3 regions of the Metabacillus hrfriensis genome follow, and region 3 is predicted to be linked to each of the others. Evidence: a T-box and tRNA genes for the amino acid it is inferred to sense, from the RefSeq annotation. Region 3 holds a T-box; the other regions hold tRNA genes.
The links. A T-box is a leader RNA that pairs with one kind of tRNA and senses whether it is charged. The one in region 3 lies ahead of argS (arginine--tRNA ligase), so its partner is inferred to be a tRNA-Arg.

Region 1 (10,967 bases), 1.8 Mb from region 3:
CATGAATAACCGCATTACCCTTTTCTTCGCTGCGAAGTGCAAACCCGTCAAGGATAATTAAGGCTACCGGTTTCTTACTCATGTTGTCCTGCCTCCAAAAGCTGTAAGAAAGATTGCGGCTCAAGACTTGCTCCGCCGACTAAAGCGCCGTCGATGTCAGACTCTGCCATGTATTCTTTAATGTTCTCAGGCTTTACGCTGCCGCCGTATTGAATGCGTACTGCTTCAGCTACTTCTTTAGAGAACTGATCTGCCACAACTGAACGGATGTGTGAACACACGTCATTTGCATCTTTTGCAGAAGAAGATTTGCCAGTGCCGATTGCCCAGATTGGCTCATATGCAATGACAACTTCTTTTAATTGCTCGTCTGATAAACCAGCAAGTGCTTTTGTTACTTGATCTCCTACAAGATCGTTTGTTTTGCCTGCTTCACGTTCTTCAAGCGTTTCGCCGCAGCATACGATCGGCACAAGACCATGCTTGAAAGCAGCAGCTGTCTTTTTGTTTACTGTTTCATCTGTTTCAGCAAACATTTCGCGGCGCTCTGAGTGACCAAGGATCACGTAGCTTACGCCTAAGTCTTTAAGTGCCACAGGGCTAGTTTCACCTGTAAATGCACCGTTTTCTTCGAAATGCATGTTTTGGGCACCGATTTTCACATCAGTTCCATTAGCAGCCTCTACAAGGCGGTCTAAAAAGAGTGCAGGTGCACAAACTACAGATTCAATTTTGTCAGCAGAAGGAACTAAGCCTTTTACTTCTTCAATGAATGCTGCTGCTTCGCCCATTACTTTGTTCATTTTCCAGTTACCAGCGATAATTGGCTTTCTCATCACGCACACCGTCCTTAACAAACAAGAATTTATTTATCGTTTAAAGCGACAACTCCTGGAAGCTCTTTACCTTCCATGAATTCAAGAGATGCTCCGCCGCCTGTTGAAATGTGATCCATTTTATCTGCCATGTTGAATTTCTCAACTGCAGCAGCAGAATCTCCTCCGCCGATGACTGTATATGTATCTTTTGCTTCTGAAAGTGCTACAGCCACAGACTTTGTACCTTCTGCAAATGCATCTAATTCAAATACGCCAAGCGGTCCGTTCCAGATCACAAGCTTTGAATTACTGATAACATCTTTATAGATTTCACGGGATTTTGGTCCAGCATCTAAGCCTTCCCAGTCACTTGGAATGCTGTCGATCGGCACAACTTTAATATTTGCATCGTTTGAAAAATCATCAGCTACAACTACGTCAACTGGCATGTAGAAGTTAACGCCGTTCTTTTCCGCCTTTTCCATGAAGGATTTAGCAAGCTCGACTTTATCTTCTTCAAGAAGAGATTTCCCAACCTCGTGGCCCATTGCTTTAATGAATGTATAAGCAAGTCCGCCGCCGATGATCAAGTTATCCACTTTATCTAAGAGGTGATCAATCACACCGATTTTGTCTTTTACTTTAGCTCCACCGATAATTGCTGTGAACGGACGCTCAGGGTTTGATAATGCTTTGCCCAATACTTCTAATTCTTTTTCCAAAAGGAAACCTGCAACTGCCGGAATGTGGTCTGCAATGCCTGCTGTAGAAGCATGTGCACGGTGTGCTGCTCCGAAAGCGTCATTTACATAGACATCAGCAAGTTCAGCAAATGCTTTTGCAAGCTCAGGATCATTCTTCTCTTCACCAGGGTAGAAACGAACGTTTTCTAATAGAAGTACGTCCCCTTCCTGCATCTTAGAGATTTCAGCTTTTACAGAGTCGCCATAAGCTTCGTCTGCTTTCGCTACATTTTTGCCAAGTAATTCTTGAAGACGCTCTGCAACTGCGTTTAAACGAAGCTCCTCAACAACTTGTCCTTTTGGACGGCCTAAATGGCTTGCTAATAGAACCTTAGCACCTTGCTCTGTTAAGTACTGAATAGTCGGGATAGCTGCGCGAATGCGTGTGTCATCTGTTACTTTGCCATCTTTCATCGGCACGTTGTAATCTACACGGCAGAAGACAACTTTCCCTTTAACCTCGATGTCTTTTACTGACTTTTTGTTCATCTTCAGGAATTCCTCCTTTAATTGGAATGGTATGGCATACAAAGCAAAAGGGAGGGGGCCTGTATTCCCCTTCCCCTTGCTTTCATTATAACCTTAGTTTTGCTTTGAATCCAAGCCTCAGGAGACTTAAGGATTAAAGACCTTTAGAAGCGATGTAATCAACAAGGTCTACTACACGGTTAGAGTAGCCAGACTCATTGTCGTACCAAGAGATTACTTTTACCATGCTTTCTTCCATAACCATTGTAGATAAAGCATCGATTGTAGAAGAAGCTGGGTCGCCATTGTAGTCGCCAGAAACTAATGGCTCTTCGCTGTAGTTAAGAATTCCTTTTAATGCGCCTTCAGAAGCTTCTTTGAATGCTGCATTTACTTCTTCAGCTGTTACGTTAGTGTCAAGTTCAGCAACTAAGTCTACTAAAGAAACGTTTGGAGTTGGAACACGCATAGCTCCGCCGTTTAATTTACCTTTAAGTTCAGGCAATACTAGAGATACTGCTTTAGCTGCTCCAGTTGAAGTAGGGATGATGTTTTCAGCTGCTGCACGAGCACGACGGTAGTCTTTATGCGGCAAGTCAAGAATTTGCTGATCGTTAGTGTATGAGTGAACAGTTGTCATCATACCGCGTTTGATGCCGAATTTGTCGTTAAGAACTTTAGCGAATGGCGCTAAGCAGTTAGTAGTACAAGATGCATTAGAGATTACATCATGGCTTGCAGCGTTATATTTGTCATGGTTAACTCCCATAACAATTGTGATGTCTTCATCTGTTGCAGGAGCAGAGATGATTACTTTTTTAGCGCCAGCTTCTAAGTGCTTCGCAGCGTCTGCACGCTTAGTGAAGAAACCAGTTGATTCAACAACTACTTCTACTCCGCGCTCGCCCCAAGATAATTTTGCAGGATCGCGCTCTGCTGATACTTGGATTGTTTTACCGTCAACAACAAGGTTGTTTCCGTCTACTTTCACGTCAGCATCTAATCTGCCATGAATTGAGTCATATTTTAAAAGGTGAGCAAGCATGTTAGCGTCTGTTAAGTCGTTAACCGCTACAACATCCACATTAGGATTTTTAAGTGCTGCACGAAATACGTTACGTCCGATACGTCCAAAACCGTTAATACCAATTTTTACTGCCATGATTGAAATTTCCTCCTTTAAATAAGTGAGAGATTTTTTTGTAGCTATATAATTAGGGATTAAGATCCCTTATTAACTCTTTCGCGGCGCCTTCATCCGTTATAAGAATGGAATCGGCTGCCTGCCTCAGGTATGCCCGGATGGCTTTTGCTTTTGATGCTCCGCCTGCCACTGCAATAACATCCTGAATCTTTTCTAAGTCGCTAAGCTGCATCCCTACTGTCTGCACCTTGTGAACGACTTCTCCTTCTTGATTGAAATAATACCCGAACGCTTCAGCTACCGCCTGACCCTGCTCTATCTTTATGTAGTCTTCTGGCAGTGTTTTCCGGCGTTCCGCCATTGTCTTAGCGTCTCCTATTCCATGAACAACCATACTTGAAGATTTAATGAGCATAAGCAGCTCTTTAATCGACGGTTCTTCAATAATAGAGAGATAGGCTTCCTTGCTTAACTGATCTGGAACGTGCAGAAGACGGTAGTTTCCCATCGCCCTCTCAGCCATTTTTGCGCAGATTGTGTTGGCCTGGTTTTCTACATTTTCTCCAAGACCGCCTCTGGCAGGTACATACAGCTGTTCGCGATTTTTACTGTCCGGTGTCATCATTTCAGCGACAGCGGCAATGGTTGTTCCTCCAGTGACAGCGACGATATTTTCTCCTGTAAGCCGCTCTTTTATGCATGCAACACAGGCTCTGCCCATTTCTTTCTTAACCCATGAGAACTGATCGCTGTCTCCGGATACGACGATGACGTTTTTTAGATTTAAACGTTCCTTTAATGTATTTTCCAAAAACGTTAGACCTAAAACATCTTTCATCGTTTCTTCGAGAATTCTTAACAGAGATGATCCTTCCTTCGTTAACATCATGCCGGAGGAAAAAATATCGATCAAATTTTGATCTTTCAAAAATTGAACTTCCCCTCTTAAAACCCGTTCACTGATCCCGAGACTAGATGAAAGACTTCGACGTCCGATTGGCTGCATTAGTCGTATATACTGAAGGATCTGATAACGTTTTTGCATAACTTGAAGCAGATCAGGCAATAATTTTTTTTGGACTTCTATAATTGACCTCATGTACAAATTCCCTTTCAAGAACATACGGGACAAAAAATGTCCCTCTATGACGTAATATGTCCCACTATCCCTAAAAAAAATCATCCCTGCTATATTTTTATTTTAACAGGGTGAAAAAGCTTATTCAACTATTGTTTCTCGCTTTTCGTCAAGTAACCGCTTTCTTATAAAATCTTTTTTAATTTTGCCGTATCCAAGCACCAAACCTCCATATTCAACGACAGGAATCATGAGCTGATACTTTTCAAGCAGGGCATCGTCACTGTAAATATCAACAACCTCGATTTCAATTTCCATGTCGTTTTTCAGCTTTTCAAGTTCCTCTAAAGCTTCAGAGCAGAGAGGACAGCTGTTTCTTGAATACATTTTTAAAAGCATTATTTTTACACATCCTAATATCGTTTTCTTGCAGAAGAAGAGGCAATGCCTAGCTGATCTCTGTATTTGGCCACCGTTCTTCTTGAGACATCTATTTGATGTTCCTCTGTGAGTTTTGAGACAATTTTCTGATCGGACAGCGGAGCAAGCTTATCTTCCTGTTCAATCATTTGTTCTATGATTGTTTTTACAGTGGAAGCAGTGATGTCCTGAGAGGATTGCTCTAATCCGTTTGAGAAAAAAAACTTCAGCTCATAAAGCCCATGAGGAGTCTGAACATACTTCTCCCTCACTGTCCTGCTGACAGTTGATTCGTGAACTTCAATAGCATCAGCGACAGTCTTTAATGTCAGCGGTTTCATAAACAACTCACCTTTTTCAAAAAAGTCAGCCTGCCTCCGGACAATCTCTTTCATCACTTTCATCATTGTCTCTTTCCGCTGATTCAGCGTTTTTATCAGCCATCTGCATTGATTGAGCTTTGAAGACAGATATTGCTTCACATCTGCATCTTCTATAGAAGAATAATCCGATTCATAGGCAGAGTTAACGGCGACTTTAGGTGAAATGTCATCATTGTACATGACTTGCCATTCCCCGTGAACCTTGGCAACTGTCAGCTCAGGAACAATATAGCTGTCATGAACGTGATGATAGGCAAGCCCAGGGCGCGGATGCAGTTTTTTTATAAAATCCTGAACACCTTGAATTTCTTTTAAATCAAGCTTCGTTCTTTTCGCAAGCTCTTTCCATGATTTTTCTGCGAATAAGTAGAAATAGTCGTTCACAATTAATTCGGCTGTTTTATTTCGTTTTGGCAGCCTTGCAAGCTGAATCGAAATGCATTCCTGCAGATTTCTCGCCCCTACTCCTGCCGGGTCAAGCTTCTGTAATACGGTTAGCTGCTGATTTAGCTCCTCAGCACTGATGCTGAATTTTTCTGAAAGCACACTAAGATCTGCCTCTATGTACCCGTTAGGATCAAGAGCCTGTATCAGGATATGAAGTGCGCGTTTTTCTGATGCAGTCAGCTTCATCCCCAGCAGCTGTGCTTCTAAATGCTGCTGCAGTGTTGTGCCAAGGCTTGAGACGTTTTCAATCATGTCCCTGTTCTTTGATGAACTTGTCATTTTCGCCCGTGATGAGGTATGATACAATACGCCTGAATCAGGCTTCTCTTTTAATTCGATGAGGGGATTTTCCAGGGTAAGGTCCTCTATATAGGAGGCAAGCTCCATAGAGGAGTATTGAAGGAGAGTAATCGCTTGCTTTAATTCTTGAGTCATATTAAGTTTTAATGATTGCTCTTGAAATAAACCGACTTTCATATTCATAGTTCGTTCCCCCTGCTTCTCATTTTACACGAAAACGGTCCATCATTGTATGGAAAGAACTTCAAAGGAGAGATATCAATGAGTGAATTATTTTCAGTGCCCTACTTTGAGCAAAATTTTAAAGAGCACATTAAACAGAATGAAGGTCAAGTTCCGAAGCTTGATGCCATGAACCGTTATTATCGCTCTGTCGTATCAGCGCTGGTTCAGGATCAGCTTACAAAAAACTCAGTGGTCTTAAAACGGATTCAGAATTTGGACGAGGCGTACACTACGATTAAATCCGATAAATAATTGAAAAATTTACCTGTTCACAAAAAGCGCGACATGCTTTAAAATAAGAATTGTTGAGTCGTCAAGCACGGCAATATACACTTCTTGTCCAGTGCGGCTTACTGGACTCTTACATATTATTTCTGTTTCCATTCAATCATGCCCCGCCTAGGTTATCTTGGCGGGGCTTTTTTTATCGGATTGGCATTAAAGGTCCCAGCGTCAATATCTGTCTAAATCGTCTAAAAACACTTTTCTTACAGAAATAACCTTCGCCATGTCAGCGGTCCTACAATACCATCAACTTTAAGATTTTGCCTGCGCTGAAAATCCCTTACTGCACGCTCAGTGATTGGTCCATAAATATTGTCTGCCTTTACTCCAAGCTTTCGCTGTATTTCTCCGATATTTGCGCTCTTCATATATGGAGACTTCAATCTGTAAAGAGTACCCGGATACGGTTTTCCACGTCTTGGTTTTGCCCGATTCAGCTTGCTGAAGGTCTCCGGCCCTACGATTCCATCAGCCGTTATTCTCTGATCTCTTTGAAACTCTTTAACCGCAGCTGCTGTCTCCGCACCAAACGTGCCGTCTGCACCGAATCTCGGGAGCGCATATCCCAGTGAGATCAGTTTTTTCTGTAAAAAAGTTACCTCCGGGCCCCGGTTTCCCCTTCGTATAATGGTGACATCTACCACAGTGCCTGTTTCCTGCTTTGGCGGTTCAACTTTAATAGGCGTTCCGCTGCTCCCCCATGCATCATAATAAACACGCACATCACTCATGAATTTTTCCCAAGTCACACCATGTGCACTGAACCAGCTGTCCGGATCCGATCTTCGGCGTGGATCAAGTGTGCTGTGTGCGACTATTTTAGTTGAAGGGTTTAAATTGAACCTGCGGCAAAGGTACGCGTGGTACCATACATACCGGTCATAAGCTTTAATGAATTCTCCAGTGCGGCAGAGCTCAACAGCAATAGCTGCTTCATTTGCATCATAACCGAAGAGCTGATTATCTTCAGGGTTCCGGTAAAGATTATGCCAAGCTTTTTCATTTAATGGGATGATCTCAAGAATTTTATCATCATCTATAAACGCATGAGCAGAAGCACTCGGCTGAGAGTTGTTAAAATAATTAAAGTGATCGTCTGCATCAGCTGAGTTATTTGCCGTTTCGTGAGAGACTATAAATAGAGGTCCAGTCAGCTTTTCCCCTGAACGTGCATTTCCAAGACGGATATAGCGCTGTTCAATTTGATATTTTTGAGAAACACTCAATCTTTATCACTCCTTTTTATAGTAAATGATAGAGAGACGCCTTTTGGAAAGGCGCCTCTCTTGGCTCATTAGTCTATTTTTAAGGAATCTATGAAAGAATCTAGCAATTCAAATAGCAGATGCGTGTGTTCAGCTCCGTTCTGAAAAAGGAGTCTTTGCCCGAGCTTGTACTCCGTATAGGCGTCCTGCTATTCTTTGAGGCCGCATAGTAGTTTTATTAGCGTAAATCCAACAAAAAAAGAAAGAGCTGGTTTAATTAAAAAACCAGCTCTTTCTATAAGTGACGCGCTCGAAGGGATTCGAACCCCCGACAGACGTGGTACCGGAAACCACCGCTCTATCCAACTGAGCTACGAGCGCATATAAAAGTTAATTAGTCAGTAGCGTTATTATACGATAAAAACAACCTATGTATCAAGCGGTATTTTTATACTGCAGGCGGAAATGACTAAACTCCTGAAGATAACGGAGGTTTTCAGGATATAAATCTCTGATAATCGAGGAATTATTAGTGATAAAGAACAAAGGAGTACATGGATGATGAAAGATTACACCATATTCAAATGGTTCCTCTTTCGCCTGAGATTTAGATCAGGGTAACTTTCATTTCTAAGGCAACAATGTGGATCTATACTGCATTTAGTACGTTTCTTGATACATCCGAAGAGATTTCAGCGAAAAGTGCTGCACGACTGATCATAAGTCGGCAGGGTACCGGACTGGTGAAATAGTGAATGCCTTTTGTCAGCACCGAAAGAAAATATAAAGGATATTTTAAAGAGCCTGCCGAATACATACGTTACAGCCTCCTAATGAAAGACCACTATAGAAGTTCATTATACGCAGAAAAAATGAGGCTTGAAACAGCTTTACTCAACTGTTTGAAAGAAAGAATAATTGGGTAACATGTTTACAGTCAGCAACTGCTACATATGTATAAGGTGCAAGAAAAAGCTTCAAAGAACAGCGTTTCGTTTGACCTTTATTGACCATAGTTGTATGATGAGAGTACATAAAATTTACCTTTATTTAAAAGGAGGAAAATACGATGAATTTAATACCTACAGTTATTGAACAAACGAACCGCGGTGAACGTGCATACGATATTTACTCACGTCTTTTAAAAGACCGCATTATTATGCTTGGAAGCGGAATTGACGATAACGTGGCAAACTCAATTGTATCACAGCTTTTGTTCTTAGAAGCTGAAGATCCAGAGAAAGACATCTCAATCTACATTAACAGCCCTGGCGGTTCTATTACAGCCGGTATGGCGATTTACGATACAATGCAGTTTATTAAACCACAAGTATCAACAATCTGCATCGGTATGGCCGCTTCAATGGGAGCATTCCTCCTTGCAGCCGGCGCAAAAGGCAAACGCTATGCCCTTCCAAACAGTGAAGTTATGATTCATCAGCCTCTTGGCGGAGCTCAAGGACAGGCAACTGAAATTGAGATCGCTGCAAAACGCATCTTGTTCTTGCGTGATAAGCTGAATCAAATTCTTGCTGACCGCACTGGCCAGCCAATGGAAGTGATCGCTCGCGATACAGACCGAGACAACTTCATGACGGCAGAACGCGCACTTGAGTACGGCTTGATTGATAAAGTGATGACTCGCAATACAATGCCTGATAATAAATAAGAAGATACAGCAGAACGGCCTAAGGCCGTTCTGTTTTTTTGTTTTGAGGCATGGGCGTATGATCCCCCTAAACAGGCATGATCCTGGTTTTGGATACTCAATGAGTGCGTATGATTCCCTTTTACAGGCTAAATCTCGGATTTGGGTACTCAATGAGTGCGTATGATTCCTCTTTACAGGCTCAATTCTGGATTTGGATACTCATAGAGAGTGTATGATCCACTTTTACAGGCTAAATCTCGGATTTGGGTACTCATAGAGTGCGTATGATTCCTCTTTACAGGCTCAATTCTGGATTTGGATACTCATAGAGAGTGTATGATCCCCTTTTACAGGCTAAATCTCGGATTTGGGTACTCAATGAGTGCGTATGATTCCTCTTTACAGGCTCAATTCTGGATTTGGATACTCATAGAGTGCGTATGATTCCCCTTTACAGGCACAATCCTGGTTTTGGATACTCATAGAGAGTGTATGATCCCCTTTTACAGGCTAAATCTCGGATTTGGGTACTCAATGAGTGCGTATGATTCCCCTTTACAGGCTCAATCCTGGTTTTGGATACTCATAGAGTGCGTATGATTCCTCTTTACGGGCTCAATTCTGGATTTGGATACTCATAGAGAGCGTATAATCCCCTTTTACAGGCTAAATCTCGGATTTGGGTACTCAATGAGAGCGTATGATTCCCCTTTACAGGCTCAATCCTGGTTTTGGATACTCATAGAGAGTGTATGATCCCCTTTTACAGGCTAAATCTCGGATTTGGGTACTCAATGAGTGCGTATGATTCCCCTTTACAGGCTCAATCCTGGTTTTGGATACTCAATGAGTGCGTATGATTCCCCTATACAGGCACAATCCTGGATTTGGATACTCATAGAGAGTGTATGATCCCCTTTTACAGGCTAAATCTCGGATTTGGGTACTCAATGAGTGCGTATGATTCCTCTTTACAGGCTCAATTCTGGATTTGGATACTCATAGAGTGCGTATGATTCCCCTTTACAGGCACAATCCTGGTTTTGGATACTCAATGAGTGCGTATGATTCCTCTTTACAGGCTCAATTCTGGTTTTGGATACTCATAGAGTGTGTATGATCCCCTTTTACAGGCTAAATCTCGGATTTGGGTACTCAATGAGTGCGTATGATTCCTCTTTACAGGCTCAATCCTGGATTTGGATACTCAATGAGAGCGTATGAAACCGCGGCTTATTCTTATCCGATGTTTGCCGGTAAGCTGATTTACTTTCTAAATCGTAATTTTTACTTTCCCAAATATCCTTTTTACTAGCGAAAACCCGTAAAATAATTTCCAAGGTCAACGAAATACTTTCTTTTTTTCAAATACCTCCTAATCAAAAAAAACGGCCAAAGGCCGTTTTTAAGCTTCTTGTTTCACATATTGAGATAAAACTTCTAATGCTTCTGACTCGTCATGGCCTTCTGCGATAAGAGTAACCACTGAGCCAGTGCTGATGGCGAGACTCATTAACCCCATGATGCTCTTCGCGTTCACCTTTTTCCCGTCTTTTTCTAAAAAGATGTCTGATGAATAACGATTAGCCTCTTGTACAAAAAGTGCTGCGGGACGGGCTTGTAAGCCTGTCTTTAAACGAACTTCGACCTGTTTCTCAACCATATAAATCCCCTCTTCTTTCCCCTTTTTATTTGATCGTTACCGGCTGGCCATTTCTAAGTTGTTCTGCAATCTCGTCAAGTTTTCTCAGACGGTGATTAATGCCTGACTTGCTGATTTTGCCGCTTGATACCATTTCA
Region 2 (10,967 bases), 940 kb from region 3:
TTTTTCTGCAAAACTCACAATTAGCTGTGCCTCTCTTATGTAAGACAGCCGAGAAAGAGGGCTGTCAAGCGGATAGTTAATAAATTCCTCAAATTGGCTATAAGAAATAGGATAACTGCAAATAACTTTTCCGAAACGATTGTCACTAATTGGTGATCGAGTATAATCCCTCTTTTACTTGGATAAATGATTTTTGCCTGTACAAAAATACTTTTCAAAATCGGTCTAATTCAATAAACAGCTCGTATACATAGTAGTACAAACTGCCTTAGGAGGGAATTGTATGTCTCAAAATAGAAACATGAAGATTGCTGCTACTGTTGTAACATCGACGCTGCTCTTGTCAGGATGCGGATTATTCGGCGGGGAAAAAGCAAAGGAAATTGATCCTCCGCAAGATGTTTCATATGTTGAAGATGCTGATAAAGGGAATGAAGAAACTTTGAAAGAAGAAAAAACAACAGCAGAAGGTGAAAAAGGTGAAGAGTCGGCTCAAACCTATTCCAGGCAGTTATATTTGATTGACAGCAACGGGCTTGTTGTTGCCCAGACATTTGATTTGCCTAAGGAAGAAGGCGTAGCCAAACAAGTGCTTGAATACCTTGTAGAGGGCGGGCCTGTCAGCAATATCCTTCCTGATGGCTTCAGAGCCGTTATCCCGCAGGATACTCAAGTTGCTGTGAATGTAAAAGATGGTACAGCCATCGTAGATTTCTCTAAAGAGTTTAAAAACTATCAAGCTGAAGATGAATTGAAAATTCTTCAGTCGATTACATGGACATTGACTCAGTTCGATTCTGTGAAAACAGTCAAAATTATGATTAACGGTCATGAACAAAATGAAATGCCTGTCGGAGGCACTCCGATCAGCAGCGAGCTGAGCCGTGCTGACGGCATTAATCTTGATACAGCGGGCGTAATGGACATTACGAATACAAAACCTCTTACGGTTTACTATACAGCTCAGCATAATGATCAGACATACTATGTACCTGTTACAACCCGAGTCAGCAATGACGAAGAGGATCCAATTGCAGCAGTGGTGAAAAAATTAACTGAGGAACCTTCCATCTCACGTGCGTTGTTAACCGATTTGGAGCAGGATGTAAAGCTGCTTGAAGAGCCTAAGCTTGAAGATGGCACTGTAACCCTTAATTTTAACGAATCTATCTATGGAAGTGCAGATGGTGACGAAAAAATGGTTTCGACACATGTTCTGAATTCTCTTGTTTTATCACTGACAGAACAGCCTGGAATTGAAAATGTCGTTTTGACCGTTGATGGGAAAGCAGAGCTTGTTAATGAAGAAGGCAAAAAGATTACAGAACCTGTCTCCCGTCCAGTCAATGTGAACACAGGTAGTTTTTAATCGCTGATTTTTGATATACTATATAGAGAAACTAAGAGGTGGTCATAAGCGCTGCCTCTTCTTTATTGTTTATACATAAGACAAAAGCTTAGGTCAGCAATAGGATTGATCGGAGGAATATGATGAGACATGATGGACGTAAACAAGATGAATTAAGACGAGTTGAAATTCTGACAGATTATGTGAAGCACCCTGAAGGTTCAGTGTTAATCAGTGTTGGCGATACAAAGGTGATTTGCAATGCAAGCATTGAGGATCGCGTGCCGCCATTTATGCGGGGAGAAGGTAAAGGATGGATCACAGCGGAATATTCAATGCTGCCGCGTGCTACCGAACAGCGGACGATCAGAGAATCGTCCAAAGGTAAAATTACTGGCCGGACAATGGAAATTCAGCGCTTGATCGGACGAGCTCTGCGTGCGGTTGTTGATCTTGAAAAGTTAGGGGAACGAACAATCTGGCTTGATTGTGATGTGATCCAGGCAGATGGCGGGACCCGAACAGCTTCCATCACCGGAGCTTTTGTCGCTATGACATTAGCACTTGGAAAGCTGATGTCCCAAAAGAAATTAAGCACGCTGCCAATCACGGATTTCCTGGCTGCGACATCAGTCGGAATGGATTCAAAGCTTGGAGAGATCTTAGATTTAAACTATATTGAGGATTCATCAGCAGAAGTGGATATGAATGTCATCATGACGTCTTCAGGAAAATTCGTTGAGCTTCAGGGAACTGGAGAAGAAGCGACTTTTTCAAGAGAAGAACTGAATGAATTGCTTGATTTAGCTGAAAAAGGAATAAACTCGTTAATTTCTATTCAAATGGAGGCCCTTGGAGATTTAGCTCTAAAAATCATCGATCAAAAAGATGGAAAGGGATGAATCATTATGAAGGAAGTTATTATTGCAACGAAAAATGCAGGCAAATTAATTGAATTTCAATCAATCTTATCTCAGTATGATCTAAAGGCCATTTCATTACTGGACCTTGAAGATTCGCCAGAAGTTGAAGAAACTGGTTCAACGTTTGAAGAAAATGCCGTTTTAAAAGCGGAGGCTATTTCAAAACTTTACGGAAAAATGGCCATTGCGGATGATTCCGGACTATCAGTAGATTATCTTGGCGGTGAACCTGGGGTTTATTCAGCACGCTATGCAGGAGCTGAGAAAAGTGATGCAGCCAATATCGAAAAAGTGCTGCTGAAGCTGAAGGGTGTTTCAAAGGAAGAACGGAATGCAAGATTCCGGTGCGCTCTGGCACTCTCTGAACCTGGCCGTGAAACCGTCACAGTAGAAGGTTCAGTTGAGGGCTATATTACAGAGGAGCCTGTTGGCGGGAATGGATTCGGATACGATCCCATTTTCTTAGTGAAAGATAAAGCAAAAACGATGGCGCAATTAACAAAGGAAGAGAAAAATAAAATCAGCCATCGCGCAGTTGCGCTGCAAAAGCTTGCAAAATTGCTTAATGCCTGACGATGGGGAGTTTTAAACGTGAAAGTTTTAATAATCAGTGACAGCCATGGCTTAACGGATGAGCTTCAGGAGATCAGAAAACGCCATGAAGGGGAAACAGAAGCGATGTTTCATTGCGGGGATTCTGAACTTGAGGCAGATCATCCTGCCATGCAGGGGTATGCTTCTGTACGCGGAAACTGTGATTTAGAAGCAAGGTTTGCAAATGAAGTCATTGAAGATGTGGAAGGATATCGATTTTTTGTTGCTCATGGTCATATGCACAATGTAAAGTCGACACTTATGAATTTGAAGTACAGTGCTGCTGTGCATGGCGCGAAGATTGTCTGCTTTGGTCACTCGCATTTGGCGGGAGCGGAATATGTCGATGATATCCTCTTTATTAACCCTGGCAGCATTAGACTTCCGCGGATGCGAACTGAAAAAACATATGTTATATTAGAAATACAAAATCATTCTGCACAAGTTACCTTTTTTGAGTTGGACGGATCTCCTGTACCCGGCCTCTCACAAAGGTTTGAGCTGGCTTTATCATGAAAGAGGGATATTTTTCCCTCTTTCATAAAATTTTAGAAAAAGTTATTGACTTTTTATCTAATGGATCATATAATAAAAAATGTCGCTGATACATAATCAACGATGTTAACAAAAAACATGTCCCAGTAGCTCAGTGGATAGAGCAACGGCCTTCTAAGCCGTTGGTCGGGAGTTCGAATCTCTCCTGGGACGCCATACTTTATACATACAACTTCTTTCGGGTTTATCGAAAGAAGTTTTTTTGTTGATTTTAAAAACCTAATCGCTCAGGAAAAAGTTTGTAATATTCTGGCAGGCTGAAAATCGCTTTTTAAATCCTTTTTTTTCTAACAAATTTCATTCTGATATGATAAAAAATCCTATAAAAAATAAGTTCAAAAAATTTTTTTCTCCCCTATTTACCCCTTATAAAATCAGCCAAAACCTTGTAAGACAATCTCACAGAAAAAAACTTTAAAAAAACTTCAAAAAATTGAATTTCCTTTTATGACAGGCATGTAAGCGTATACAAATTCACAAACAAATCTAAATTATCTAACAATTCGAAAAAAGACTGTTGACACCGCTATTTAATGGGCGTAATATAGGCTCAAATATAAGTTACATGAACATGTGAGGTTCTTAAAAGAGTCCATAACAATCGTTATACGGATTTTTTTTACACACTAGAATTCAACTGATTAACGCGTTTAGACTTTAAAAGAAAGGTGTGCTCTTTATGGGTGACCAATGGATTTTTCTGAATAATGAATTTGTAAAAAAAGAAGATGCGAAAATTTCGGTGTATGATCACGGATTCCTTTACGGAGATGGTATTTTCGAAGGAATCAGAGTATACAGCGGCAACATCTTCAGATTAAATGAGCACATGAAGAGATTGTATGAGTCAGCGAGATCCATATTACTCAACATGCCTTATACGCAAGAGGAAATGACGGATTTAACGGTAAAGACCGTTGAGAAAAACGGTTTAGATGACGCTTATATCAGACTTGTTGTCTCAAGAGGAGTCGGTGATCTTGGGCTTGATCCATATAAATGCAAGCAAGCAAATGTTGTCATTATTGTAGAACCGCTGTCAATCTTCCCTAAACATCTGTATGAAACAGGAATTGATATTGTGACAGTTCCTACAAGGCGGAATAGACCGGACGTCTTAAGTCCTAAAGTAAAATCATTGAACTATCTTAACAACGTGCTTGTAAAAATTGAAGCACATCTCGCAAATGTAAGCGAAGCGCTGATGCTGAATGATCAAGGCTACGTCGCAGAGGGATCTGCTGATAACGTCTTTATCTATAAAAACAAAAGACTTCTTACCCCGCCTGGTTACTTGGGAGCACTCGAAGGAGTCACCCGAAATGTCATCATCGAAATAGCTGAAGAACTTGGCTACGATGTGCGTGAAGAACCTTTCACAAGACATGATGTTTATACAGCGGATGAAGTTTTCCTGACTGGAACTGCCGCTGAAGTCATTGCTGTAGTAAAGGTAGACGGCAGGGAAATTGGTGATGGGCAGCCTGGAGAGCATACGAATCGTCTGCTCGAGTGTTTCAGAGAAAAAGTAATCACAGATGGTGTAAAAGTAAAAGGAAGCAGTTCAAGCCTGAGTGTAAGCTAATAAAAACATAAAAACTATAATCTAAAACGCTGAAGAGGAAAAGTAGCTTAGAAAACAAGGATCTAAAGAGAGCTGGTGGAGCTGAGAACCGGTGGTCCCTTTTTAAGTGAACTCGCCTCTGAGTGCTGATTTGAAGTTTAGTAGAATCAGCCGGGTGTCTTTTACACAGCACTCGTTATTAAAAGAAAGCCATGAGCTTTCATAAGGTGGTCTAATGCAGACCATGAACAAGGGTGGTACCGCGAAAAGTGTTTTCAAACCTTCTCGCCCCTTTGACTCACATTACACGTGGGCAATATTGGGGCGGGGAGGTTTTTTATTTTGAAATAATCAGATGAAAAAATAAGGCTTTAGGTGATAGCGGGAAAAAAGGAGGCAATAATCAATGAGTATGAAGGTACAATTGGATGCAAATTCTGCCAAGTGTACGAAAACGATGTCCGGGGCCATGATGATGATTGAAGCTTTAAAACGGGAGAAAGTAGAGATGATTTTTGGTTATCCGGGAGGGGCTGTTCTTCCAATCTATGACAAACTCTATAACTCTGGCATGTATCACATTTTAACAAGGCATGAGCAAGGCGGAATTCATGCAGCTGAGGGCTATGCGAGAGTTTCAGGCAAACCTGGAGTCGTCATTGCAACCTCAGGGCCAGGCGCAACGAACCTGATTACTGGACTTACGGATGCTATGATTGATTCCCTGCCGCTGGTTGTATTTACAGGTCAGGTTGCATCTTCCGTCATTGGAACAGATGCTTTCCAGGAAGCGGATGTAATTGGTATCACAATGCCGATTACTAAGCATAATTATCAAGTCCGGGATGTAAATGATTTCCCGCGCATCATCAAGGAAGCTTTTCATATCGCAACAACAGGAAGACCCGGTCCGGTACTCATCGATGTTCCAAAGGATATCGCAGTAGCGGAAGGGATTTTCAACTACGACACTCCCGTTCATCTTCCGGGATACCAGCCAAAAACGGAACCGAATTATCTTCAAATCAGAAAGCTTGTCGAAGCGGTCAGCAGTGCTAAAAAGCCGGTCATTTTAGCCGGAGCAGGAGTGCTTCATGCTAAAGGAAGCGAGCTGCTGAAAGAATACGCCGAACAGCAGCACATACCAGTCGCAAACACACTGCTTGGTCTGGGAAGTTTTCCTGCAGATCATCCTCTCTTTCTCGGAATGGCCGGAATGCACGGTACATATACCGCAAACATGGCGTTATATGAATGTGATTTATTAATCAGTGTCGGTGCACGGTTTGATGACAGGGTAACAGGGAACTTAAATCATTTTGCCAAAAATGCAACGATTGCCCATATTGATATCGATCCTGCTGAAATCGGCAAAGTGGTTGAAACCAAAATTCCAGTTGTTGGCGATGCAAAGCTTGTTCTTGAAAATCTCATTCATCAAAACGGCAAACGAAGCCAGCATGATGAATGGTATACAGCCTTACAGAATAATAAAAAGTCCTTGCCATTATGGTACAAAAAATCAGATGAAGAGCTTAAACCTCAGCATATGATTGAACTCATTCATGAATGGACAAATGGTGAGGCGATTATTACTACAGATGTCGGTCAGCATCAAATGTGGGCAGCGCAGTACTACCGCCTGCAGCAGCCGAATCGCTGGGTTACATCCGGGGGGCTCGGCACAATGGGATTCGGATTGCCGGCAGCTATTGGAGCCCAGCTTGCTGAAAAGGATGCTAATGTTATCGCAATCCTTGGAGACGGCGGTTTCCAAATGACACTTCAGGAACTATCTGTTATCCACGAACTTAATTTGCCGGTTAAAGTGATTTTACTGAACAACGGAGTGCTTGGAATGGTCAGACAGTGGCAGGAAATCTTCTATGAAGAAAGATATTCGCAATCTGTTTTTCAATCGCAGCCTGATTTCGTGAAATTAGCGGAAGCATACGGAATGAAGGGACTGAAAATTCAGACTGAAGAAGATTTTCCGGCTTTCAAACAGGCTCTTTTATCGAATGAACCTGTTCTGTTTAACGTAAATGTAAGCCAGATGGAAAATGTATACCCGATGATTGCTCCAGGAAAAGGATTACATGAAATGGTGGGTGTTAAACCGTGAAGCGAATTCTTACGCTTACAGTCAACAATCGCTCAGGGGTCCTTAACAGGATTACCGGTTTATTTACAAAAAGACATTACAATATTGAAAGCATCACAGTCGGGCATGCAGAAATTGAAGGAATCTCAAGAATGACCTTTGTCATTCACGTTGAAGACGAAAAGGAAGTTGAACAGATTACAAAACAGCTGAATAAACAGATTGATGTTTTAAAAGTGCAGGATATAACAAATCAATCGATTGTCGCCAGAGAGCTCGCCCTCATAAAAGTAATCGCACCTCCAGCGACAAGAATGGAAGTTCAGGGTGTGATTGAGCCTTTCAGGGCAACAGTTATTGATGTAAGCCGTGACAGTGTAGTTGTTCAGGTTACTGGCGAAGCAGAAAAAATTGAAGCAATCATTGATCTATTAAGGCCTTATGGCATCAAAGAAATTGCCAGAACCGGCACAACTGCTTTCACTAGAGGAACACAGCGTTCTGCAAATAGCGCTAAAACATATTCAATCGTCTAACTAATTGACATTAAAAGGAGAGAATGGACATGGTAAAAGTATATTATAACGGTGATGTTAAAGAGGAAGTATTAGCAGGTAAAAAGGTTGCAGTGATCGGTTACGGCTCACAGGGGCATGCTCATGCACTGAACTTGAAAGACAGCGGAATTGATGTAGTAGTCGGCGTTCGCAAAGGAAATTCATTTAACAAGGCTGCTTCAGAGGGAGTAGAGGTTACAACGGTTAAAGAAGCAGCAGCTCAAGCAGATGTAGTGATGGTGCTCTTGCCTGACGAACAGCAGCAAAAAGTATATGAAGCAGAAATCAAAGACCAGCTGCAGCCAGGAAATGCATTAGTATTTGCACACGGATTTAACGTTCACTTTAATCAGATTGTTCCCCCTGAATTTGTAGACGTATTTTTAGTTGCTCCTAAAGGTCCGGGACATCTTGTCAGAAGAACGTTTGAGGACGGTGCCGGTGTTCCTGCATTATTCGCAGTCCATCAGGATGTAACAGGCGAGGCAAAGGATCTTGCATTAGCCTATGCAAAAGCAATCGGAGGAGCTCGAGCAGGAGTGCTTGAAACTACCTTTAAAGAAGAGACGGAAACAGACCTTTTCGGAGAGCAGGCAGTTTTATGCGGAGGATTAACATCTCTTGTAAAAGCTGGATTTGAAACATTAGTAGAAGCGGGATACCAGCCAGAGCTTGCATACTTTGAGTGTCTGCACGAGCTGAAGCTGATTGTTGACCTTATGTATGAAGATGGAATGGCGGGAATGAGATATTCAATTTCAGATACAGCACAATGGGGAGACTTCGTATCTGGACCAAGAGTTGTAGATGAAAGAGTAAAAGAATCAATGAAGGAAGTCTTGCATGATATTCAATCCGGTAAATTTGCAAAAGACTGGATCATTGAAAACCAAGTCAATCGTCCTCAGTTCAACGCAATCAACAATCGTGAAAATGAACATCAAATTGAGGTAGTGGGGAGAAAGCTTCGTGAAATGATGCCATTTGTTAAGCCAAAACGGAAAGAAGTGGTCGCAAGTGCGAAAAATTAACTTATTTGATACAACGCTAAGAGATGGCGAACAATCAGCAGGAGTCAATTTAAATGCAAAAGAAAAACTGCAGATTGCTTTTCAGCTTGAACGTCTTGGTGTTGATATTATGGAGGCCGGGTTTCCGGCTTCCTCAAAAGGAGATTTTTCAGCTGTACAGGAGATTGCAAGAAGCATTAAAAATTGTTCTGTTACAGGACTTGCAAGATCATTGAAAACGGATATCGATGCAGCATGGGATGCATTGAAGGATGGTGCACACCCGAGGCTTCATGTATTCCTTGCGACATCGCCCATTCATATGCAATATAAATTAAAGCAGTCTCCGGAGCAGGTAATTAAAACAGCAGTTGAATCCGTTAAATATGCATCGAAGTTCTTTCCGCTTATTCAATGGTCTGCAGAAGATGCATGCAGAAGCGAGCTTCCATTTTTGGCGAAAATCGTTGAAGAAGTGATTGCAGCTGGTGCAAATGTGATTAATATTCCGGATACGGTGGGCTACATTAACCCAAAAGAATACGGAGAGATTTTTCAGTATTTGAAATCAAATGTCAAGGGCATTGAGAACGTCATCTTATCAGCACATTGCCATGATGATCTTGGAATGGCTGTTGCGAATTCCTTGGCAGCCATTGAAAATGGAGCAGGGCAAATTGAAGGTACGATTAATGGAATAGGTGAACGTGCAGGGAATGCATCACTTGAGGAAATCGGCGTTGCCCTCCATATTCGTTCAGATTACTTTGGTGCAAAAACCAATATGAAGCTGGATGAGATCAAGAAAACAAGCGATTTAGTAAGCAAGCTGACAGGAATGATGATTCCGCCGAATAAAGCTGTTGTCGGAAAAAACGCCTTTGCCCATGAATCAGGTATTCACCAGGATGGTGTACTGAAGGAAAAAACGACATACGAAATTATTTCTCCGGAGCTTGTAGGAGTCGGCACTAATTCAATGGTTCTTGGAAAGCATTCAGGACGTCACGCATTTAAAAGCAAGCTGATCGAGCTTGGCTTCAATGTAACGGAAGAAGAATCACATAAAATCTTTAAAACGTTCAAAACACTGTCTGAGAAGAAGAAAGAATTCACAGACGAAGATATTGCCGCACTTGTAATAGAGGAAAAAGTTGAAAGAAGCGAGGATATGTTTGAACTAGTATCCCTTCAGGTCCAGTACGGAACAACCCAGGTCCCTACTGCTACAGTTACTTTGAAAAACCAGGAGCAGCAGCTTGTACAGGAAGCAGCTACTGGCGGAGGCAGTGTAGAAGCCATCTACAATACTCTTGAAAGGTGCACAGGTTTTTCTATTAAACTTCAGGACTATCGGATTCAATCAAACAGCAGCGGCCGGGATGCTTTTGCTCAAGTCTTTGTAAAAGTCATGGTCGGAGGCGTTGAATCAAGCGGCAGGGGAATGGCGCAAGATGTTCTTGAAGCCTCTGCGAAAGCCTATTTGAACGCTGTAAATCGAATTCTTATTTTAAAGGCTCAGGCCCGGGAAAGTCTAAAAGCTACTGTTTAATAAAATCATGAAGGAGGCAGAGATAAATGGAGAAGAAAATTGCATTATTGCCGGGCGACGGTATTGGAAAAGAAGTTATGGATGGTGCAGTGGAAATTTTAAAAGCGATTGAAGAACATTACTATCATCGTTTTCATTTTCAATATGGATTAATTGGAGGAGCGGCGATCGATGAAATGAATTCTCCGCTTCCGCAGGAAACGCTGCAAATGTGCAGAGAATCTGACGCAGTTCTGCTTGGTTCAGTAGGAGGGCCGAAATGGGATAAGAATCCGTCTCATTTAAGACCTGAAAAAGGGCTGCTTGCTCTTCGGAAGGAGCTTGATTTGTACGCTAATCTCCGGCCTGTTGAAACAGTTGAGAGCCTGCTCGATTCCTCTCCTCTTAAACGGGAGTATGTGGAAGGCGTCGACTTCATGATTGTCAGAGAATTAACAGGCGGTCTTTATTTTGGAAAACCAAGCGAACGGTATGTGAAAAACGGGGAGCACACGGTAGTGGATACTCTGTTTTATAAGCGGGATGAAATGGAACGCATCATTGAAAGAGCCTTTCAGCTAGCGCAGGGAAGGAAAAAGAAAGTGACTTCTGTTGATAAAGCGAATGTTTTAGAATCAAGCCGAATGTGGAGGGAAGTTGCTGAAGAAGTTGCAATGAAATTCCCTGATGTAGAGCTTCAGCATATGCTAGTCGATCATGCAGCGATGGCGCTTATTCATAATCCAAAACAATTTGATGTGATTGTAACGGAAAATATGTT
Region 3 (10,967 bases):
AGCTAAAACTTAATTCACGCGTATTTGTGAAGACAGCAGGATTATGGTCAACAAATCCATAAAAACAGACTAGCAGATCCTTTTTTGGGGTCTGCTTTTTCAATGATCTGAAGGTTTCATAATTATGTGTGTGATCAATCCAATGATACCAATTGTGACACATGAAAAGAAAAAGCTTCTGGGTCCCAGGGTTTTATACCCTGCGGCTGCTACAAGACCGTCAATAATTAAAATCGAAATTCCTATATTTAATTTTGTGCTGTCGGAAATAAGCCGTGCCAATAAATCCGTTCCCCCTGTGCTTGTATCATTTCGGAGCATGACTCCGATGCCAATTCCTATTAAGCTTCCTCCTATCAGGGAACTTAAAAAAATCGGCAAAGAAAATTGAGTTCTCAATGGATCCAGCAAATCAATAAAAAATGCAGATATCAATAAACCGTGGATACTGCTGTAAAAATAGACCGGCTTGAAAAACCACGAAAAAAAACAAAGGGGCAAGCTTAAAAATAGAATGCATAAACCCGTTTTATAGTCAAAATAGTAATGTAATATCAAGGCTATTCCGTCGACTCCGCCATCAATCAAATGATGCGGAACTAAAAAGCCATTGATGCCAATACTGATCAATAAGCTTCCTATTAAAATTGCTGCTAATTTTTGAGTGATAATGATCACCTTGCCTAAGTAAAGATACTTCTAAATATATGTCCAAGCATGAAGATTCAGAAGTATCTTTTTCCTCAGGCGATTCAGCCAAAACACTTTTTTTATGTATCAAGAGAATCAAAACAAAGACTCTTTCACAATATTCAAAGGCTTATTTTCGAAGCTCTGTCCTCTTTTCATAAGCAACTTCATTCGTTGAATAAATGGTGACCATCACACTTGCCCCATAAACAGCCGCCCTGATCAATACTGGCTCGCTGTATTTGTTCGTGAACCGAAAGTCAGGTCCATACCAGCTGACGGTAGCATCTCTTCCTGCTGGAACATAAGGGACCCGTCTGCTGTGGGAATACCTTTCGATCACTTTTAATCCGGCATTGTCGATGGCATTAAATAAGGTTGAGGAAACTTGACAAATGCCTCCTCCAATTCCTTCAGACAGTTCTCCTCTAATAATGATCGGAGCCCGTAAATAGCCCTTCGCTGCTGTCCGGTTGCCTACCACCCCGTTGAAAGAAAACGTCTCGCCAGGAAAAATAACTGTGTTATTGATCGCTTCTGCAGAAAGATATATGTTCTTTGTACGCTCTTTATTATTCTTGTTAAAAAAAGTTACATAGGTTCCAATCCTAGCAGAGCGAATATTGGCAAGCAGTTCTTTATCTACTCTGGGATACAATTTTATTCTGGGTGCTTCCATCCTTGCTGCACCGCTCCCAAAAAAGTAACCGTGGAATTTTTCGCTGAATATCTCACGATTCAATCTGTAGCCGGTTTTTTCCGGCACTATTTTTCCGCTCTTGTCGATTTCAGCATTTACTGGAGCCTTATACATTTGATGATCCAAATGATTCATGAGATTATCCAATTTTGTCTGGTCAATTAGTAATGTCTCTGGCATCAGCATTGCCGCATTATTCCGGTCCATTTTTTCTATAACATGATTATTATGGGTAATCGTTAAGCTGTCATCTGTTTGTATTTGCTGAGCAAGCAGGAGGATTGCTCCAATTAAAAAGAATTTCATTCATAATCACCCCCAATATTACTATGTATAAGGAAGAGACTTTTTATGTAACCCGTCTGATGAATTGTTGTGGAAAATAAGTCTAATCTTTTAATGATAATTTAATAGATGCAAGATTAATTGAATAGTTAAAAAGTTGACTTTTAGTCCCTCTTTGCGTTATGATTTTTCTTATCTTTTGCTGAACAAATAATCTATGAGCAAGTTACTGAACATAACCGCTAAAATACGAAATTAATTGATTACTAGAGGTGTTAAAAAATGAAAAATGTATTTGCTAAGGGTTTTTTGAATAAGCATCTTGGCTTTTTTCTGTTAGCAGTCGTAATGCTGTGGATAAAAACCTATACTGCTTATCGCGTAGAACTTAATTTAGGAATTGATAATACCATTCAGCAGTTCCTGCTGTTCATCAACCCGATCAGCTCTGCTGTGCTGTTTTTAGGTTTAGCTTTATTCGCTAAAGGAAAAAAGGCATTTATTTGGATGATCGTCATCGATTTCCTGCTTTCTTTCCTATTATATGCCAACCTTGTGTACTACCGATTCTTCAACGATTTTATTACAGTGCCAACATTGACACAGACTAAGAATGCCGGAGACCTGGGACAAAGTCTTGGTGCTTTGGTTAAACCTTACGATGTCCTTTACTTCCTGGATGTCATTATTTTAATGGTTCTTGTATTTGGCAAGTTCGTTAAGCCTGAAAATGTAAAAATGAAAAGCAAAAGAGTTTCTGCAGTCCTGATTTCAGCTGTGATTCTGTTCGGAACAAACCTTGCTTTAGCTGAAATGGACCGTCCGCAATTATTAACGCGCACGTTTGACCGCAACTATCTTGTTAAATATTTAGGCATGTATAATTACACAATTTATGACGCTATTCAAAGCTCTAAATCATCTGCCCAGCGTGCACTGGCTGACAGCAATGATGTAACGGAAGTTGTAAACTACACAAAAGCAACACATGCTGAACCTAATCCTGAATACTTTGGAAAAGCAAAAGGCATGAACGTTATTTATATTTCACTTGAATCATTGCAGACATTCGCCATTGATTACAAAATTAACGGTGAAGAAGTAACACCGTTCTTAAATTCTTTAACAAAAAACAAAAATACACTGTATTTTGATAATCTCTTCCATCAGACAGGCCAGGGAAAAACGTCTGATGCTGAGTTCATGGCTGAAAACTCACTATTCCCTCTTCCGCAGGGAGCGGTTTTTACAACAAAAGCAGAGAACACATATCAGGCAGCACCAGCTATCCTTGATCAAAAAGGGTACTCAACAGCGGTTTTCCACGGCAACTATAAATCATTCTGGAACCGCGATGTGATGTACAAATCACTTGGCTACGAGCAATTCTTTGATGCAGCATATTATTCAATGAAAGATGAAGATGTTGTGAATTATGGATTAAAGGATAAACCGTTCTTTACCGAATCCATTCCGCTGCTTAAATCAATGGAGCAGCCATTTTATTCAAAATTCATCTCATTAACAAATCATTTCCCTTACCCAATTGATGAGGACGAAGCTACTATCGATCCTCATACAACAGGTGATGGATCTGTAGACCGTTATTTCCAGACTGCACGTTACATGGATGAATCCTTAAAACAGTTTTTTGAAGACCTGAAAAAGTCAGGGTTATATGACAACACAATGATCGTGATGTATGGTGATCACTATGGAATCTCTGAAAATCACAACAAAGCTATGTCTCAGGTAATGGGCAAAGAGATAAATGGGTTTGAACATGCTCAGCTGCAGCGGGTTCCTCTTTTCATTCACGCTCCAGGCCTTGAAGGCGGAAAAAAGCACCAGTTCGGCGGACAAGTTGATATTCGCCCTACTCTCCTTCACCTGCTTGGCATAGATACAAAAGATTACGTTCAAATGGGTACGGATTTATTATCAAAAGACCATCAGCAAGTGGTTCCTTTCAGAAACGGCGACTTTGTAACGCCTAAGTTTACTTCAGTTGACGGAAAGTTCTATGATACTGCTACTGGAGAAACAGTGGAGGAAAACGAAGAAATTACACAAACAGAAGAAATGGTCGATAAAAAATTGACCATTTCAGACCAGATTGTATACGGAGATCTATTGCGTTTCTATACGCCTAAGGGATTTGAACCTGTAGATCCAACTAAATACCGTTATATGGGTCCTGAAGAAACAGAAGAATAAAAATGCAAAAAGCTGATGAGACAACAAGTCTCATCAGCTTTTTTATTTCAGATCCAATTTGTCAAAACGGCTTTGTTTATCTAGTTCACAAGTGCCCCGCAAACTATCCGGTTTCCTGAATTTCCTGCAGGATCAGTCAAGTAGTCATCTTCTCTTTCATGGATAATAATCGCACTGCCGTCTTCATCAAGCAGCGAATTTTTCTTACCATGCTTCAATGTCACATCAGGTGCATGAAGCTCGACATCCACAGTTCCATTTTCGTCAATTTCTATGTTTGGCAGGTCTCCGGCATGAAAGCCTTTAGGATTATCAAATCCATGCTGCTTTTTGGCAGGATTAACATGCGCTCCGGCAGATGTGAAATCAGGCTTTTCACATTTCCCTGTCTCATGAAGATGAATGGCTTTCTTTCCAGACTCTAAACCCTCCGCTTTTAAGCGGATAGTCACTCCTTTAGGCGCTTCAGTCAGAGTTGCTGTTCCAATTTCAACACCCTCGCTGTTGATTATATCGACGTTTACCGGCGCAACTGCTTTTTCACTGACCGGCAGTGATTCTTCTTTCGTCTCAAATTCTGTTGAAGCCTGACAGGCGCTCATGCCTAAAGAAGCTGCGATTAATGCTGTGAAAATCATTTTTCTGATCATTACCAATCCCTCCATCTTAAAATTCTTTAGCATGATAGCCATAATAGGAGAATTTTAAAACGGAGGATACAAACGCTACATTTTTTCAGGAGCCTTGATTCCAAGGATGCTCAGCCCGTCTTTCAGAACATCTCTTACTGATTGAACAAGCAGAAGTCTGGACGTGAGGGATTGATTTCCTTCCAGGATTTTCACTTTAGCATAATAAGAATTAAACACCCTGGATACATGCAGTAAATATTTTGCAAGAATGGATGGGTCATACTTCTCAAATGAAGATTGAATGACTTGCCCGTACTGAACAAGCAATTTTTGCACTTCCCAGCTATGCTCATCTGTTAATGCTCTTGTTTTCTCTGACTTGATCCCGCTGCCTTTTCTTAATAAAGAGCAGGCTCTTGCATGTGTATACTGCACATATGGACCTGTCTCCCCTTCAAACTTAAGCATTTCATCCAATGAAAATTCAATATTAGTCGTACGGTCATTTTTGAGATCATGAAAAATAATCGCTCCAACTCCTACCGCACTTGCAACTTCATCTTTGTTTTCAAGCTCAGGATTTTTCATTTCAATATTTGCTTTTGCAGCAGATATCGTTTCTTTTATTACTTTTTCTAAAAGAACGATTTTGCCTTTCCTTGTAGACATTTTCTTTCCATCCTTCAAAATGAATCCAAATGGAATATGATGAATATCTTTATGCCAGCTGAAGCCCATTTTCTCTACAACAGCAAAAACCTGTTTAAAATGCATCGATTGTTCCATCCCCACTACATATAGTGACTTATTAAACTTGTATGTTTCCTTTCTGTAGAAGGCGGCAGCCAAATCTCTTGTTGCATAAAGGGTCGCTCCATCACTTTTTCGGATCAGGCATGGCGGCAGATTCACATTATCCAAAGGAACTACCATTGCACCTTCAGAATGTTTAAGCAGTCCTCTTTCCTCAAGCAAATCAGAGATATGCGATAACTGATCATTGTAGAATGCTTCGCCATTATACGCATCAAATTGAACGCCCAATAGTTTATAAACCCTCTGAAAGTCCTCCAGTGATACTTCTCTGAACCATTTCCACAGTTTTAATGCGTCTGTGTCTCCATCCTCCAGACGTTTAAACCAGCTTCTTCCCTCTTCAATTAAGTCAGAAAAAACGGCAGCTTCTTCATGAAACTTTACATAAAGTCTAAAAAGCTCCTGTATCGGATTCTCTTTGACGGATTCTTCATTTCCCCATCTTTTATAAGCTGCAATCAGCTTGCCGAATTGTGTGCCCCAGTCTCCAATATGATTGATTCTGATTACGTTATAGCCGCATCTCTCTCCAAGATTGGCAATTGCCTGGCCGATGACCGTTGAGCGAAGGTGTCCCATCGAGAAAGGCTTCGCAATATTAGGAGATGAAAAGTCAATGGTCATTACTTTTGTTTTTTCTGCGCTCTGATATGGTCCTATTGTCTGCAGACATTCCATGCTTACAATCTCCCGGTTAAGGCGGAAGTTAATGTAGGGTCCAGCAGCAGCTGCCTGTGTAATAAACTCATCATGAAACTTCCCTTCAAGCTCCAATGCAATTTGATGAGGATTTTTTTTATAGACGGCAGCAAGAACGAAACAAGGAAAGCTGTAATCTCCAAATTGTTTTGCTTTTGGAATCTCAATGACATCCATTATCTCATCAAAGGTAAGATCGTTTTTTAAAGTTCTATAAATAATCGCCCCAAGTCTCTTTTTCATAATTCGTCCTCCTATAAATAAAATAAAAATGCCCGTCTCTTTTCTATAAAAGAGACGGGCATTTTCCCGCGGTACCACTCTGATTGTTCATTTCTGAACCACTCGAAGCGTTTTAACGGCCAGCCGACCGACATGCCCTACTATCCAAGTTCAGGCAGGCTCCTAGGAAGTGCGTTTCATCATTCCGTTCATTTTAGGCTTTCACCTTCCCTAAATCGCTGATTCAAGAACTGGATATGATTACTCTCTTCCTCATGGGATTTTTTTCTATTAAGAGTTATTATATGCGAATCTTTGAGGAATGCAAGATATTTTTATCTATCCATATAATCTGGGAAGAGGACCATCTGGATCGATGATATCCTGCAGGTCATAAATGGAGATGGGAAAGTACAGAAACCCATAAGCATAAGCTGCGATTTCATAGAGCTGAAAATAGATAACAAGCGATTTATCAGCTAAATAAAAATCCTGATCCGGGCGAATTGATTTAAAGGGAGGATCGAGTAATGTAATCTCTCGTTCTTTAAGCTGCTCACTAATAATGGAAGATAATCGTTCTTTATAGTTGCTGTCTATTTTAAAAAGATCCTGAAGCTTATACTTCCTGCCTGTCTGGGTATCGTATGTCAGCCCTTTTAGAAAAGACATGCCATGAGCGCCTCCGCTGTACACATAATTCAGCAGCGTTAAGCTTAACAAGTCCCGCTCATTCGTCTTAAGTTCATAGGTGCCCTGCATGTCGGTTTGCACTCCCCCGTCATACCCTCCAAAACGAATCTGATTCTGAACGTTATTTAGGATGTCCGTATTGATTTTTTGCAGACTCAATACATGCGGACCTGTTATTGATGGATATAATATCGTAAGCTTTTTCCCTGCTATCTTATGAGTCATGACACCTGCAGGCAATGCCGTCATCCACTTCGCCTCCTGTTTCTTTTTATTTCCATCATATGAATGGATTTGTTCATTCATCCTTTTGGAAGGCAGTTTGTTCCTCGCCAAAAAAAGAAGCCCTGATGGCTTCTTACTTTAAATATCGTTTTGCTCCAAGGTATCTTGCTTTCCAGTAGGAATTATCCAATTTAGAGATGGTCACACCTGATGAACTTGCATGAATAAATTCTCCATTACCAAGATAAATTCCCATATGAGACGGGCCTGCCTTGTATGTAGTGAAATAAACGAAGTCACCTTTTTGCGGAGAGCTGACCGGCGTCATGATGTCCCAATATCCAGCAGTGCTGAGACGGGAAACAGACGTCACTTTGTTCAGTACATAATACATGAATCCGCTGCAGTCAAATCCAGAAGGAGTATTTCCAGCCCATCTGTAAGGCACTCCAATATGTTTCTTGGCTTCAGCAATCATCGTGTCAATTTTACTGTTTGCAGATGGCTTTGTTTCTTCCACCTTACTAGGCGGTGCAGCGCTTGAGCCTTTCACTTTAAGGGTCTGGCCAGCGTAAATCACATCCGATTTGAGATTGTTCATCGCTTTTAACTCTGCGACGGTAAGTTCGAATTGATTAGCAATCTTTCCAAGGTAATCACCAAGCTGTACTTTATAGGTTGATGCCGCAGGCTGATTAGCAGTTGGTTTAGACGCTTCAGCATCCGGAGCTTTTCCAGTCGTCTTGCTTACTTTTAAGGTTTGTCCGGGACGAATTAAATCGGATTTCAGCCCATTTAAACTTTTCAGCTCAATTACAGATACATTATGTTTTCGTGCAATGACCCAGAGGGAATCGCCTGATTTCACTTTGTATGTAGAGGAAGAGGTTTTAGCGGGTGCAGCAGGTTTTTGAACACTTGATGCAGGTTTTTTTGCAGTTCCGGATATCTGCAGGACTTGTCCTGGAAAAATCATATCTTTAGAAAGCTTGTTTGTCAGTTTAATTGTTTCAACTGTTGTTTTATACTCGCGTGACAACTTCCATAACGAATCGCCTTTTTTAACGGTTATACTGTCTGCAGAAGCTGCGGAGCCAATTAAAGTGGAACCGATGACTGCTGAAGCAGTTAACCCAATAATTTTCTGTTTCATTGTTCGCTAAGTACCTCCTTTTTTCTTACATGATTATTTTAATAGATTAGGGCATTAATTACTACAAATTTCTAAAAATAGCACTATATTCTTACTAAAATAGCTAAAATCCCCTATTTTTATCCCGTATTTCTTGCAAATTATGACATTATTAGTCTTTTTTGGCCGATTCGTGAGATAGCATATCCAACAAGGAAATCATATAGTATTAAAAAAGAAACTGGGTGTTTAAAGATGGCGAAGAGATATCGGGGTAAAACATTATTAAAAATGGCTTCAAGAGGCCGCGGCACTTGTCCAATATGCGGGACAACACGAATTAAACTGCTCTACCCAAAACTTCAGGCAGATGGACAGAAGCTTACTGTATGCAAGAAATGCAGAGAATAAGAAAAGCGGAACCGACTGTTCAGACTCGGGCATCCCGAAAAGTCCGGGTCCGACTTTCCTGAGGGAAATTGTTCTGGTCAAAGGGATAGGAGGTGGCTCTGGACAATACAGAAAAGCAGAATCGTCCGTTCTGCTCCAAGTCAAAGGGCTATCCGGGATGGAATCCCCATTAAAGACACGATTACGGTGGACCATATCCTATTCATTTAGCCGAAATCGTTATTTTAATTGCCGAAATTCGATTTTTTCTGGCCAATTTCCCGTTTCTATTAGCGGTTTTAAGATTTATTCTGGCTTTTCATTTTTTTCGATTCAGCTGTTTTCTCGTTATAGCAGTTATAATCATTTGAATTAAGCGGAAAGGCTGATAGTTTGGCGCTGACCCCCGCTATTATTAGATATTAAAGAACAGAGAAACGCCGAACAAAAAAAGAGAGGGCTCTCCCCTCTCTTTTACTTGCTTTCACTTAAATTTCTTACTTCTGTTTTCTGAAAATACTTCATTCCATATAAAACGACCATCGTGAGCGATAATGTTCCAAAGATAAGCACCATGAACTGCAGACCGATTGTATCAAGGAACAGACCCGTTCCGAGGAGAACCACCTGGAACATAACACGATCCAGCATATTTCTAAACGAAAAAAAACGGCCGTGATATTCTTTTGGAATCTTTGTTTGAAAGATGGTCGAGACAATCGGAAAAAAGCAGCCAACGCCAAGACCGAATACTCCAAATGAGATGAGCGACATCCACATGATATCACTAAAGAATAAGCTTAAATGTGCAATTGAAATTAATAGAGCAAAAGCAAAGAGCATGTGAACGGATGAAAAACGATGAGTAATTTTTTTTACAAAAAAAGCGCCGATCATAAATGCGATTCCTTCAACTGTGTAAAGGAGCCCTTTAATGGACGTGCTGTCCTGAAGCTCGCTTATGTTGATTACCATCAGATTAAATCCGCCGATAAACAAAACAGGAATGATTGTCAGGACTAGAGCTGTAATGGCAATGGGAGTCGCTTTTAATACAGGAAGAACTTCTTTAAAGCTGCCGGAGTTCCCCGATTTTGACTGCTCCCTCTTCTCTTCTTTAAAATCAAGCAGAAATGTTGCTCCAAAAAGAATGGCATATGCGGCCATGGACAGTGCATAAATCGATGTCAGACTCATAAAGACAAGCAGCGCACCGGCAAGTGCTGTGCCAAGCACTCTCGCCATGGTCGAAACATTCATATGGACCCCATTCATTTGTATTAAATCCTTGTCCTTTACAATAATAGGTATGACAGCCTGAAGTGCAGGAAAATAGAAGGCTGCAGATAATTGAATACTGATCATAAACAGAATCATAAAGAAAAGAGAATCAAATTGTATCGCCATAAACATAAAGACAACGCTGAGCATTCTTCCAAGACCCGAATAAATAAGAACGGTCTTTTTTGAGCAGCTGTCAATCATTCTGCCGGCAAGAGGACCGACAAGCACCCCTGCAAGCAGACCAATAAAGAGAATAAGAGATTTCATGAAATCAGATGGTACATTTTTTTGCATAAATTCCAGGTTTCCGATTATGCCAAACCATAAACCAAGCCCTGCAATAAATTCACCGCTGAGCACAATCCAGACATTTTTATTTTTCCACATGGCGTTGTCTCCATTTTCTGTTTTATTCACTATTTCTACTATAGCACCGCTGCAATTATTTCGCCTAGCGAAACTTTTTGCAGTCAAAAAAAAGCCCCTTTAAGGGACCCGCTAAATCATTGTATAGAAATTTATTAAAAAGGCTGCAGTAATGATATACATCATCCAGTGAAGTTCTTTTGTTCTCCCGGTAAAAACCTTTAATAATGTGTATGATATAAAACCGAACGCTACACCTTCTGCAATACTGAATGTTAATGGCATCATAATGAAGGTTAAAAATGCCGGGATCAATTCGGTCAAATCATCAAAATGGATTTCCTTCAGTTCTGTCATCATAAATGCTCCAATGATTATTAAAACTGGAGCTGTCGCAGCGTTTGGGATGTATTGAATCAGAGGCGTAAATAAAAGAGTCAGCAAAAACAGCAGAGCAGCAAATACTGCTTTTAAGCCAGTTCTTCCTCCTTCTGCAATTCCGGTTGCATTTTCAATATAGGTATTCATGGCTGTACTTCCAAACACCGCACTGATCATTGTGCCGAGTGCTCCGGTCGTCAATGCACGTTTCATATTAGGTGTTTCGTCATTTTCA

Region 1: it encodes a tRNA-Arg, which carries the amino acid that the T-box ahead of argS (arginine--tRNA ligase) is inferred to sense. The anticodon was not compared.
Region 2: it encodes a tRNA-Arg, which carries the amino acid that the T-box ahead of argS (arginine--tRNA ligase) is inferred to sense. The anticodon was not compared.

What each region holds. Positions count from the first base shown of each region.
Region 1 is NZ_CP126116.1:4,588,999-4,599,965, forward strand. It holds gene gpmI (2,3-bisphosphoglycerate-independent phosphoglycerate mutase) at 1-82, opposite strand, end outside; gene tpiA (triose-phosphate isomerase) at 75-836, opposite strand; gene QLQ22_RS22775 (phosphoglycerate kinase) at 866-2,050, opposite strand; gene gap (type I glyceraldehyde-3-phosphate dehydrogenase) at 2,184-3,191, opposite strand; gene QLQ22_RS22785 (sugar-binding transcriptional regulator) at 3,244-4,272, opposite strand; gene QLQ22_RS22790 (glutaredoxin family protein) at 4,393-4,650, opposite strand; gene rpoN (RNA polymerase factor sigma-54) at 4,665-5,984, opposite strand; gene yvfG (protein YvfG) at 6,063-6,278, shown strand; gene QLQ22_RS22805 (peptidoglycan-binding domain-containing protein) at 6,515-7,042, opposite strand; partial or broken gene QLQ22_RS22810 (peptidoglycan recognition protein family protein) at 7,022-7,537, opposite strand; tRNA gene QLQ22_RS22815 (tRNA-Arg) at 7,822-7,897, opposite strand; gene clpP (ATP-dependent Clp endopeptidase proteolytic subunit ClpP) at 8,586-9,185, shown strand; gene QLQ22_RS22825 (HPr family phosphocarrier protein) at 10,573-10,830, opposite strand; gene whiA (DNA-binding protein WhiA) at 10,856-10,967, opposite strand, start outside.
Region 2 is NZ_CP126116.1:3,780,119-3,791,085, reverse strand. It holds gene QLQ22_RS18855 (GerMN domain-containing protein) at 284-1,369, shown strand; gene rph (ribonuclease PH) at 1,492-2,250, shown strand; gene QLQ22_RS18845 (XTP/dITP diphosphatase) at 2,257-2,844, shown strand; gene QLQ22_RS18840 (metallophosphoesterase family protein) at 2,863-3,381, shown strand; tRNA gene QLQ22_RS18835 (tRNA-Arg) at 3,501-3,576, shown strand; gene ilvE (branched-chain-amino-acid transaminase) at 4,100-5,005, shown strand; T-box leader at 5,026-5,280, shown strand; gene ilvB (acetolactate synthase large subunit) at 5,391-7,109, shown strand; gene ilvN (acetolactate synthase small subunit) at 7,106-7,624, shown strand; gene ilvC (ketol-acid reductoisomerase) at 7,654-8,676, shown strand; gene QLQ22_RS18810 (2-isopropylmalate synthase) at 8,663-10,207, shown strand; gene leuB (3-isopropylmalate dehydrogenase) at 10,234-10,967, shown strand, end outside.
Region 3 is NZ_CP126116.1:2,836,665-2,847,631, forward strand. It holds gene QLQ22_RS14100 (3-ketoacyl-ACP reductase) at 1-62, shown strand, start outside; gene QLQ22_RS14105 (YitT family protein) at 100-669, opposite strand; gene QLQ22_RS14110 (VanW family protein) at 821-1,696, opposite strand; gene ltaS (lipoteichoic acid synthase) at 1,958-3,892, shown strand; gene QLQ22_RS14120 (superoxide dismutase family protein) at 3,973-4,542, opposite strand; gene argS (arginine--tRNA ligase) at 4,618-6,282, opposite strand; T-box leader at 6,330-6,547, opposite strand; gene QLQ22_RS14130 (DUF3298 and DUF4163 domain-containing protein) at 6,601-7,203, opposite strand; gene QLQ22_RS14135 (C40 family peptidase) at 7,313-8,332, opposite strand; gene QLQ22_RS14140 (hypothetical protein) at 8,567-8,722, shown strand; gene QLQ22_RS14145 (MFS transporter) at 9,176-10,372, opposite strand; gene QLQ22_RS14150 (NCS2 family permease) at 10,484-10,967, opposite strand, start outside.